DNA from 3 places in the Sporosarcina sp. P17b genome. Region 1 is predicted to be linked to each of the others. Evidence: riboswitches for the same ligand, from Rfam matches in the RefSeq annotation. Region 1 holds a riboswitch; each other region holds the start of a gene.
The links. Region 1 has a riboswitch for thiamine pyrophosphate ahead of CSV76_RS07065 (ABC transporter ATP-binding protein). Riboswitches for the same ligand answer to the same signal wherever they lie in the genome.
Positions count from the first base shown of each region.

Region 2: another riboswitch for thiamine pyrophosphate. It lies ahead of CSV76_RS10070 (ECF transporter S component); the one in region 1 lies ahead of CSV76_RS07065 (ABC transporter ATP-binding protein).
Region 3: another riboswitch for thiamine pyrophosphate. It lies ahead of CSV76_RS09250 (thiamine phosphate synthase); the one in region 1 lies ahead of CSV76_RS07065 (ABC transporter ATP-binding protein).

Region 1 is NZ_PDYP01000004.1:273,876-277,018, reverse strand. Features, by position in the region: gene CSV76_RS07075 (YhgE/Pip family protein) at 1-1,086, opposite strand, end outside; gene CSV76_RS07070 (TetR/AcrR family transcriptional regulator) at 1,126-1,695, opposite strand; TPP riboswitch at 1,881-1,979, shown strand; gene CSV76_RS07065 (ABC transporter ATP-binding protein) at 2,064-2,834, shown strand; gene CSV76_RS07060 (ABC transporter permease) at 2,831-3,143, shown strand, end outside.
Region 2 is NZ_PDYP01000007.1:63,028-66,170, reverse strand. Features, by position in the region: gene CSV76_RS10080 (multicopper oxidase family protein) at 1-543, opposite strand, end outside; gene CSV76_RS10075 (exonuclease domain-containing protein) at 701-1,273, opposite strand; TPP riboswitch at 1,462-1,573, shown strand; gene CSV76_RS10070 (ECF transporter S component) at 1,656-2,225, shown strand; gene CSV76_RS10065 (ABC transporter ATP-binding protein) at 2,247-3,143, shown strand, end outside.
Region 3 is NZ_PDYP01000006.1:99,091-102,233, reverse strand. Features, by position in the region: gene CSV76_RS09260 (heavy metal translocating P-type ATPase) at 1-961, shown strand, start outside; gene CSV76_RS09255 (Crp/Fnr family transcriptional regulator) at 939-1,628, shown strand; TPP riboswitch at 1,686-1,794, shown strand; gene CSV76_RS09250 (thiamine phosphate synthase) at 1,865-2,464, shown strand; gene thiS (sulfur carrier protein ThiS) at 2,448-2,654, shown strand; gene CSV76_RS09240 (thiazole synthase) at 2,651-3,143, shown strand, end outside.

The DNA of each region.
Region 1 (3,143 bases):
TGAAATGATAGTTTCCAAGTTCTTCTTCAGACGACTTAAATCCGCCACGCTGTCACTCAAAGAACTCTGCAAGTCTTTAATATTGGATGAATCTTTTAAATTCTGATCCTGCTTCTTCAAATAATCATAAATATCATCTAACCTAGCATTTGTATCTTCCAATTTACCTTGCTTATCACGCAGTGAATCGACGATACGATCCACATCTTCCCCTTTACCTGACAATTCACTTGTCAGATCAGGCACTTTACGGAATGCGGTTTGCGCACTCTCCAAGTTGGATGTAATGACCCGCAATGTATTATCCACGGTCTTTTCATTCTCTTGCAACTTGCTGATCAATCGTGCATTCAGTTTTTTCGCATTCGCATGCACCGAATTGACATCGTCCAATACCAGATCCACACGATCAATAGAAGAATCCGCGAAATTTAACCCTTTATCCACTAGCTGCAATTTCGAATAAATGTCGGGAATATCATATTCTAGTTGATAAACTAAATCGCGTAGTTTTTCAATATTGACACGATTGTTTTCCAGTTCCACTCCTAGATTATTGAATACCTTGATCACTGCTTTGTTCGCTTCTTCAACGAACGTGCTATCGATATTCTCTACTATAGCAGATGCGCCCTTGCCTGCTACTTTTGGAGAAATCGCATTAATCTTTTCATTGATATAATAATCCAATGTCGGTTGTTTAATATCGTCTGTAACGATACTGCTTAAATTTTCCGAGAAATTCTTGGGGATGATAATCGCAGCGTAGTAATCGCCGTGCTTAACACCTTTTAAGGCTTCGTCTTTCGTCACGAACTGCCAACCGAGATCATCATTCTTGGTCAGCGAAACGATTACTTCATCTCCGACATTGAATTCCTTACCCTCAATTTCTGCGCCTTGATCTTCACTAACAATCGCTACTGATACGCCTTTCGTATTGGAATATGGATCCCACGAAGCCAGGATGTTCATCCATGCATAGAGCGACGGTAGAAATGCGATGGCCGCAATGACGATGAGCGCTGCTTTATTCTTGAATATATTTCGGAGATCTCGTTTGACTATAAACAATATTTTATTCATCTAGTATAAACCCTCGCTCTGTATTCCGACATTCGCATATCACACCAATAGACTAGAGAAAATCGTATAGTTCAACACATCTGTGATTTGCTCCTCAGTCAGCTGGTCATCATGCGTTTTCGACCAATCCACTACTAACGCCAAATAAGATTTGAATAATAGATACGCGATCAGTTCACTATTACATGGCTTCAATTCACCTTTGGCAACACCGCGTTCAATCTTACTAGCAATAAACTGCAATATTTCCTTCTCTATAGAAGTTAACACATCCCCGACAGCTGGTGTGCGTAACTCTTTTTCCTCTTCAATCAGCTTAATGAATAACTGATGCGTCTCACGAAACTTCAATAACTGCATAATACGCGCATGGGCATTCTCTTGAAACGATGCCCCTTCTATAGCCGTTCTTTCCGACGCCTCTTTCATTTCGTTCACCATATTCCAGACAATCGAATGAAATAATTCTTCTTTATTCGAGAAAAACGTATAAATAGTACCTTTCCCCACATTCGCTATTTTCGCCACTTGGTCCATTGTCGTCGCCTTATAACCAAACATCGTAAACGATTTTCCAGCCGCCAACATGATTTCTTCCCTACGATCCATTTTGACACATCCTTCGAAATTGACCGTAATACCATTTCGGTCTGATAGTCATTATACTACATAGATTTTCAATGAAATGCAAGATGCTTGCTATTAATGGGTGAAAAGAATAGTTTGATCGACATTCAAAATATTTACTGAATTAAAGTTGACTACTTTACTAGAATATGAAACGATAAGACATGGATAAACACTAGGGGTGCTTTTGCTGAGAGAGGCTATTTGCCTTAACCCTTAAACCTGCTCTAGATAATGCTAGCGGAGGGAAGTGGACATATGACCGGTCTTGGCCGAACTATGCAACCGCTTCGCACAAAAGAAGTGGTTTTTTTGTGTGGATTTTTGAAGAAAAGAGATGTGAAAAGAATATGCCTAATAAAATTTTAGAATTTACCGATGTATCCTTTCATTATCAAGCAACCAAAGCTTCAAAACCGACGGCTATTTTTGACCAAGTTGATTGGCATGTAAATGAAGGCGAATTCGTCAGCATCATTGGACCGAGCGGTTACGGGAAGAGTACGTTGTTCCGATTAGTTACTGGCCTTGAGAATCCTGACAGTGGAGAAATTTCATTGAACGGTGAAGTCGCAACGAGGCGTTTAGGAAAAGTCGGTTACATGCCGCAGCAAGATTTACTCATGCCTTGGCGAACCATTCTAGAAAATGTTCGATTGCCAGTGGAACTCCAAAGTGCCAAAACGACTTCCGATGAGATGATCCAGCTCCTTGCAGATTTTGGGCTAGCTGGTGAAGAAAACTCTTACCCTGGCAACTTATCAGGTGGTATGCGTCAACGTGTTTCTTTTTTACGAACGATTCTAACCGGCTCTGATATTTTATTGCTGGACGAGCCTTTTAGTGCGCTCGACGCCATTACCCGCTTGACGATGCAAGAGTGGCTAATTGATCAGTGGAAGAGGCTCGATAAAACCATTGTCTTCATCACCCATGATATCGACGAAGCATTATTTCTATCTGATCGTATCTTTGTACTTGCTGAAAAACCTGTGCGGACAATTCGCGAAGTAGCCGTTCCTCTTGATCGACCACGTACGATGAGAGACTTGGCACGCCCAGAACTGGTTGAATTAAAGCAACAACTCATCATGGAGCTACGTTCGGAGGCACCACTATGAAAAAGATTACTTCTTATAGTAGCTCCATACTTTTCGTCGCGATCTTACTTGGCATATGGGAAACCGGAGCGCGTCTTTATGATAAAAGCTTCTTATTCCCGTCTCCATCTGCGATTCTACTCAAGTTATGGGAACTAAAATCGGAGCTGTTTATCCACCATTTACCTCCGACAGCTGCAACAATAGTAATCGGCCTAATTATTTCGATACTTATCGGATCGGCACTTGCGATCGCGATGTATAGCAAGAAGCCTATCGAGCAAGCGTTTTATCCACTTTTGATTGCGTCACAGACGATTCCCGTCATTG
Region 2 (3,143 bases), on a different contig from region 1:
CCATAAAGTAGCCGCCTCTTGTGTGACTTCAAATTCTATTGTCTCTTCTTCACCTGGACTGAGTGTTTTATGTGGTCCGCCATCTGCTTCGCCAGACACTTCTAAACCATGCCAATGAAATGTTGTTTCTTCATCTAATTCATTTATCGTATTTATTTTTACAGTTTCACCCTTTCTAAATTGTAGAACGGGCCCTAATAAATCTCCGTTATATCCAAAAGTTTCTGTAGTCACATTATCAAATATGTTCACGCTTCCCTTTTGCGCCTTAACAGTATATTCGGTGCCTACTGTCGTTTCACTAGTTAATAAGGGTGGGATGTTTATTTCATTCTCACCAGTCGAATCTTTTAATCTCACTACATTATTATGGCTCATATGTCCGTTACCCATTGTCGAACCATCCATCATAGAATGCTGTTCATTGCTCGTCTGGTTCATCATATGTTCATTACTCTGTTCATTCGATTGCGCATCACTACTGCATCCACTGATCAATAATGCACACAATGAGAATATAACAACTTGCGTTTTTCTACTCATTTAAATATCCCCTTTATCTATTGTCATCAAGGGTAGTATAGCTGATACATGTGGAAAAACTATGCACATTTCATACATATGGTCGTGAAAATGAAACTTTCTCAATACAAAAAGGATACCCGGGTATATTACTATCCTGGTATCCCTCACTTTGTAATTAAAATCTAGATCTAGATGGTTTTTTCATCGGTGCTTTATTCATTAGGTAGGATATAAAGGTATCATCCTCAAGGTTCGGATTCGACGAGTTCAGTAGCAATGCTAAGTTTTTCGCATCATCAAGTGCCCTGTGTGCGTTCTGTACTTGAATCCGATGCGCTCTCAGTAATTGTTGAAGCTTACCATTCTCAAAGCCATAGTTTTTCCATTTAATTTGTCTAACAGAACAATACCAGTCCATGTCAAGAGTTTCCGGTAATAGTCTACTGACAAAGCCCCTGTCAAATGAAGCATTATGCGCCACAATGCCATCTGCCCGATCGAGTATCGATAGAATTCTGTCCATGTCGAGCGACTTCCCTCTTACCATCTGATCAGTGATGCCCGTTAGGTTTGTAATCATTGGCGTTATAGAGTAGAACGGCTCTTGAAACTCACAATATTCATCTGCTACCCGAACAATCCGGTTATTATCGTATTCGCCAAGCATAACACCGAGTTCAATTACATCGCTTGCCTCTGCTCTCATACCTGTAGTTTCTACGTCAATGAACGCTATATGTTTCGTCATGTAAAAACTCCTTTAAATCTATTTAAATTCGTATATGGCATGCAATTAGGATTAATTTGTATCCTATTAGTATAACAGGATTTCAACACACTGTAACGAAATTAACCTACTTCGGGATTCGCACTTCATCCAACTTTTGAAGTGGTTGCCAGACAAATTGATGTGCTGTATACTAGGATTGCTTACATAAATGTCCGTACGGGTGCTTGAGTGAATCAGGCTGAGATAGCAGAGGAATCCACTGCTGACCGTTAATCTGATCTGGGTAATGCCAGCGTAGAGAGCGTAATCGATGGAATTATACAGGAATCTCTTTCCTTCCTCGGCCGTCTGCTCTTCAGACGGCTTTTTTGTATAGACAAATAAGAAGGAGTGGAAGAGTTTGAAGAAATTAAAGTTTACCGATATTTTGATCACGATCATGATCGGGGTAGTATTTGGTGTATTGATGAAGTTTTGGGACGATTTATATACCGTCGTCAAACCGATTCTCCCCGTTGCACGTCAATTGATTTACGGCATGTGGTTCATGGTGGGACCGTTCGCCTTTTTACTATTACGTAAGCCCGGTACCGCATTGATCGCAAGCATTGCAGGCGCTTCCTTGTCTGCATTCGCAGGACATGGGATTGAAGTATTGATGTACGGGTTCATGCAAGGTCTTGCTGCAGAATTACTATTCGCCGCATTCCGATACAAGCGCTACACGATAGTAGTCGCTGGAATGGCTGGTATTGCTTCTTGCCTCGCGAGTTTCGGACTCGATTTGGTTTACGGCTATGCAGCACTTGAAACATGGGCACTTATAGTGAAATACGGGTTACGTGCAATTAGCGCATTCATCTTCACAGGTATTTTTGCTGTATTAATTGTTAAAGCGATTGAAGCAACCGGCGTGACATCTTTAATCCGCCCTGTTGATAAGAAAGAATATACTTTGCTCGATCAGTAAACACGGAGGAATGATTCAACTATGCCTAACATCAGTGTTACCGATTTACGACTGAAGTTTCCAGGAGAGAATTCACTGGTTTTTAAAGATCTTTCTTTTTCCGTTCAGCCTGGTGAAAAAGTGCTCATGCTTGGACCAAGCGGCTGTGGTAAATCTACTTTACTGCAAGTACTGAGCGGAATTATCCCGCATTCCATCGAATTACCAATGAAAACAAAAGACATCCAACTGCCTGACTCATGGGGATTCGTTTTTCAAGATCCTGAAACGCAGTTTTGCATGACCTATGTCGATGAAGAACTTGCATTTGTTTTGGAAAACCTTCAAGTACCGCGTGAAGAGATGGCCACTCTTATAGAGGAAGTGTTGAAACGCGTGGACTTGAATTTAGAAAACGTTCATACACCCATCAATGAAATGTCTCAAGGCATGAAACAACGACTAGCATTGGCTACAGTGTTATTACTTGAACCCGACGTATTATTTCTGGACGAACCTTCTGCTTTACTTGATCCAGAAGGCACGCAGCAAATTTGGTCTGCTATCAAAGCAGCAGCTACAAATAAAACCGTACTCATTGTCGAGCATAAAATTGATTTGATTGCCGATTGGGTCGATCGCGTGGTGCTATTTAATGATCAAGGAGTCATTATAGCGGATGGACCTCCAGACACGATCTTTACAAACAATCAAGAAGAACTGAAGCGCTATGGCATTTGGTATCCGGGGGTTTGGGAAGAATATAAAACGTCCGAAGCATTTCAATCGATGATGAAAAACCGTCAAGCAGTTGCATCTCAAGAAAAAATTCAGATTCAAGACTTTCACGGCTATCGCGGTCAAGCGGAGAAGATTTCTGTCAAACAGGCGACCGTACAGGCTGGTGACTGGATTTCGATTGTTGGAGAAAATGGCTCT
Region 3 (3,143 bases), on a different contig from region 1:
ACGTCCAGAAGTTACTGACATCCATAGCTTTGGCATCAACAAAGAAGAGTTACTCCGTTTAACTGCAGAAGCTGAACTGATGTCTGAACACCATCTCGGTCAAACGATCGTTCGTGAAGCAAAAAAACGCTTGATTCATTTAAAACACCAAGCACAAGACGCACAAGTTATTAAAGGTAACGGACTTCTTGCTGAAGTAGATGGCCAGCAACTGGCGGCGGGTAACCGGAAGCTGATGATCTCACAAGGTATAGCTATCTCTCCAACTATAGAAGAGTATGCATCCAAGCGAGAAAAGGCAGGTAACACAGCCGTGTTCATCAGTATTGGTGGAGAAATCGCAGGTATTATTTCCATAGCGGATCAAATCCGTCCAGAAGCCGCGGCTGCCCTAGCTAAACTACGAAGAAATGGTATTAAACAAATGATTATGCTAACGGGCGACAATGTACACACTGCCCGACTCGTTGGCGAACAACTTGGTCTCGACAGCGTCTATGCAGAGCTGTTACCTGAAGACAAAGTAGCCGCTGTCCAAAAGTTGAAAGCGCAAGGACATCGAGTAGCGATGGCAGGTGACGGAATCAATGATGCGCCGGCAATCGCCACTGCAGATATCGGACTGGCAATGGGTAAAGGCGGAACAGACATCTCCATGGAAACAGCGGATATCGTCTTGATGGCGGATCGACTAGATCAATTCGCCCACGCCTATGCATTATCGAAAGCGACTGTGAACAATATGAAGCAAAACACATTTTTCGCAGTTGGCACAGTAGTTTTATTGCTAATCGGTGTACTGCTAGGCAAAGTCTTCCTAGCATCCGGCATGCTTATCCACGAAGCAAGTGTGCTTCTTGTCATATTGAACGCCATTCGATTAATACGCTATACTAGTGACAAAGCGTCCAAACGAAATGTAAGCGAGGTGAAAGTGAATGAGTCAGCAGCCCCACAATGACACGACCGATCATCGAATGTGTGTATCACTTGTTCCACTGTTCAATCACTTGGAAAAAGATCAGATGAAGCACATTGTAGAACTTGCGCGAAGCACCCCCTACCCGCGTGGACAAATTATTTACAATGAAGGCGACCGCTCCGAAGGCTTGTATATATTGCACAAAGGACGGATCAAAATATATCGCCTATCAGAAAACGGCAAAGAGCAAATCGTACGAATACTACAACCCGGAGATTTCACAGGCGAGCTATCGTTATTTGATGCTAAACCTCATGACGCCTATGCAGAAACACTTGAACCCGTAGAACTATGTGTTATTCAACGGGACCAAATGCAGCAACTTCTACAAGAGCACCCCGCAATTTCATTGAAGATGTTGGAGGAATTCTCCTCCCGCCTCGCCCGAACGGAACAACGGGCGGCACGAATCGGTATGGAATCAGCAGAAACGCGTATCGCCCTTTACCTAGTTGACTTATCAGAAGAACAAAGACAATTGATAGTCGAATTACCAATGAGTCGCAAAGACCTAGCCTCTCACCTAGGGACGACACCTGAAACAATCAGTCGAAAATTAAGCGCTTTCGAAGAGTCTGGCTGGATTCGCCAGCCCAGTATGAAAGCAGTAGAAATTCTAGATTTGGATGCTTTATTGCTTTTATAAAAGAAACGCTTTTCATTCTACCGTACACGTGATAGGCTAGTTCTGAAAATCAAATATTTTGACCATTAGGGGAATCCTTTACAAGGACTGAGAAAAGAGTGTGGCTCTGAAACCCTTATTACCTGAACAGGTTAGCACCTGCGGAGGGAAGTGGCGAGTCGTTCCGTATGTATTTCTGTCGACATTTCTACCACTTTCCGATTCGGGAAGTGGTTTTTTCTATTGGAGGGGAATGAATGAAATTATTGGGCGTGACTGACGACCGTCTTTCGGTGGATGAACTGACACTACATTTGTTGCGCACAGCACCGTTTCTTGATGCCATCATTTTGCGGGAAAAGTCCAAGTCAGATGAACAGCTAGTAGATCTAGTTACGCGTCTGGCAAGTACTGAATTCCCACTCGACAAGCTTACTCTTCATGCCAGACCTCACTTGGCTAGAAGACTGAAGCTCAAAAAAGTGCAACTGACTGGCTATGGTATGTCGTTACAGGATGCACATCAAGAATTCCCCGAGCTCTCTTTCGGTTGCTCGATTCATTCATTGGAAGAGGCAAAGCTAGCTATGAATAAGGGTGCAGATTGGCTATTGTACGGGCATGTCTTCGATACGCCATCGAAACCTGGGCTGCCAGCGCGTGGAACGGAAGAATTATTTTCTATTGCACAGTGTAGTTCGATTCCTGTGTATGCAATTGGTGGAATTGAGCCGCATCACTTACCTAATTTACAGCAAAACCACGTGGCAGGCGTCGCCGTATTATCCCCTATGCGTTCACTGAAAACTTTGCAGAGTTATAGAAAAGGAGAGGTATCTCATGGAGAAAATGATTGATCTAAACGGCAAATCGTATCCCGTCATTCCTGAAGTAGGGACGATCCAGCAGTTACTTGAGCACTTAGGACTTGGCGATCGTATTTTGATCGTGGAGAAAAACAAGGAAATTTTGCAGAAAGATCACTACGACGCACCGATCATGGACCGAGACCAAATTGAAATCATACATTTTGTAGGAGGCGGATGAACATGTTAAAAATTGCAGATAAAGAATTCTCTTCACGTTTATTACTAGGCACGGGGAAATATCCTTCATTTGATATTCAAAAGCAAGCAGTGGCGGTATCAGAAGCAGAGATCCTGACGTTCGCAGTACGACGCATGGATATTTTTGAAGCATCGCAACCCAATTTTCTCGAACAACTTGATTTAACGCGCTATACATTGCTTCCGAATACCGCAGGCGCCAGCACAGCGGAAGAAGCCGTACATATCGCACGTCTCGCCAAAGCTTCGGGACTTTGCGACATGGTAAAGGTGGAAATCATCGGCTGTAGCCGTTCATTACTTCCTGATCCAGTGGAAACATTACGTGCGTCTGAAATGCTGTTAGAGGAAGGTTTCATTGTACTACCCTATACGTCAGACGATGTAGTACTTGCAAGAAAACTATGCGAATTAGGCGTTCACGCTATCATGCCAGGCGCTGCGCCAATCGGTTCAGGCAGAGGCATTC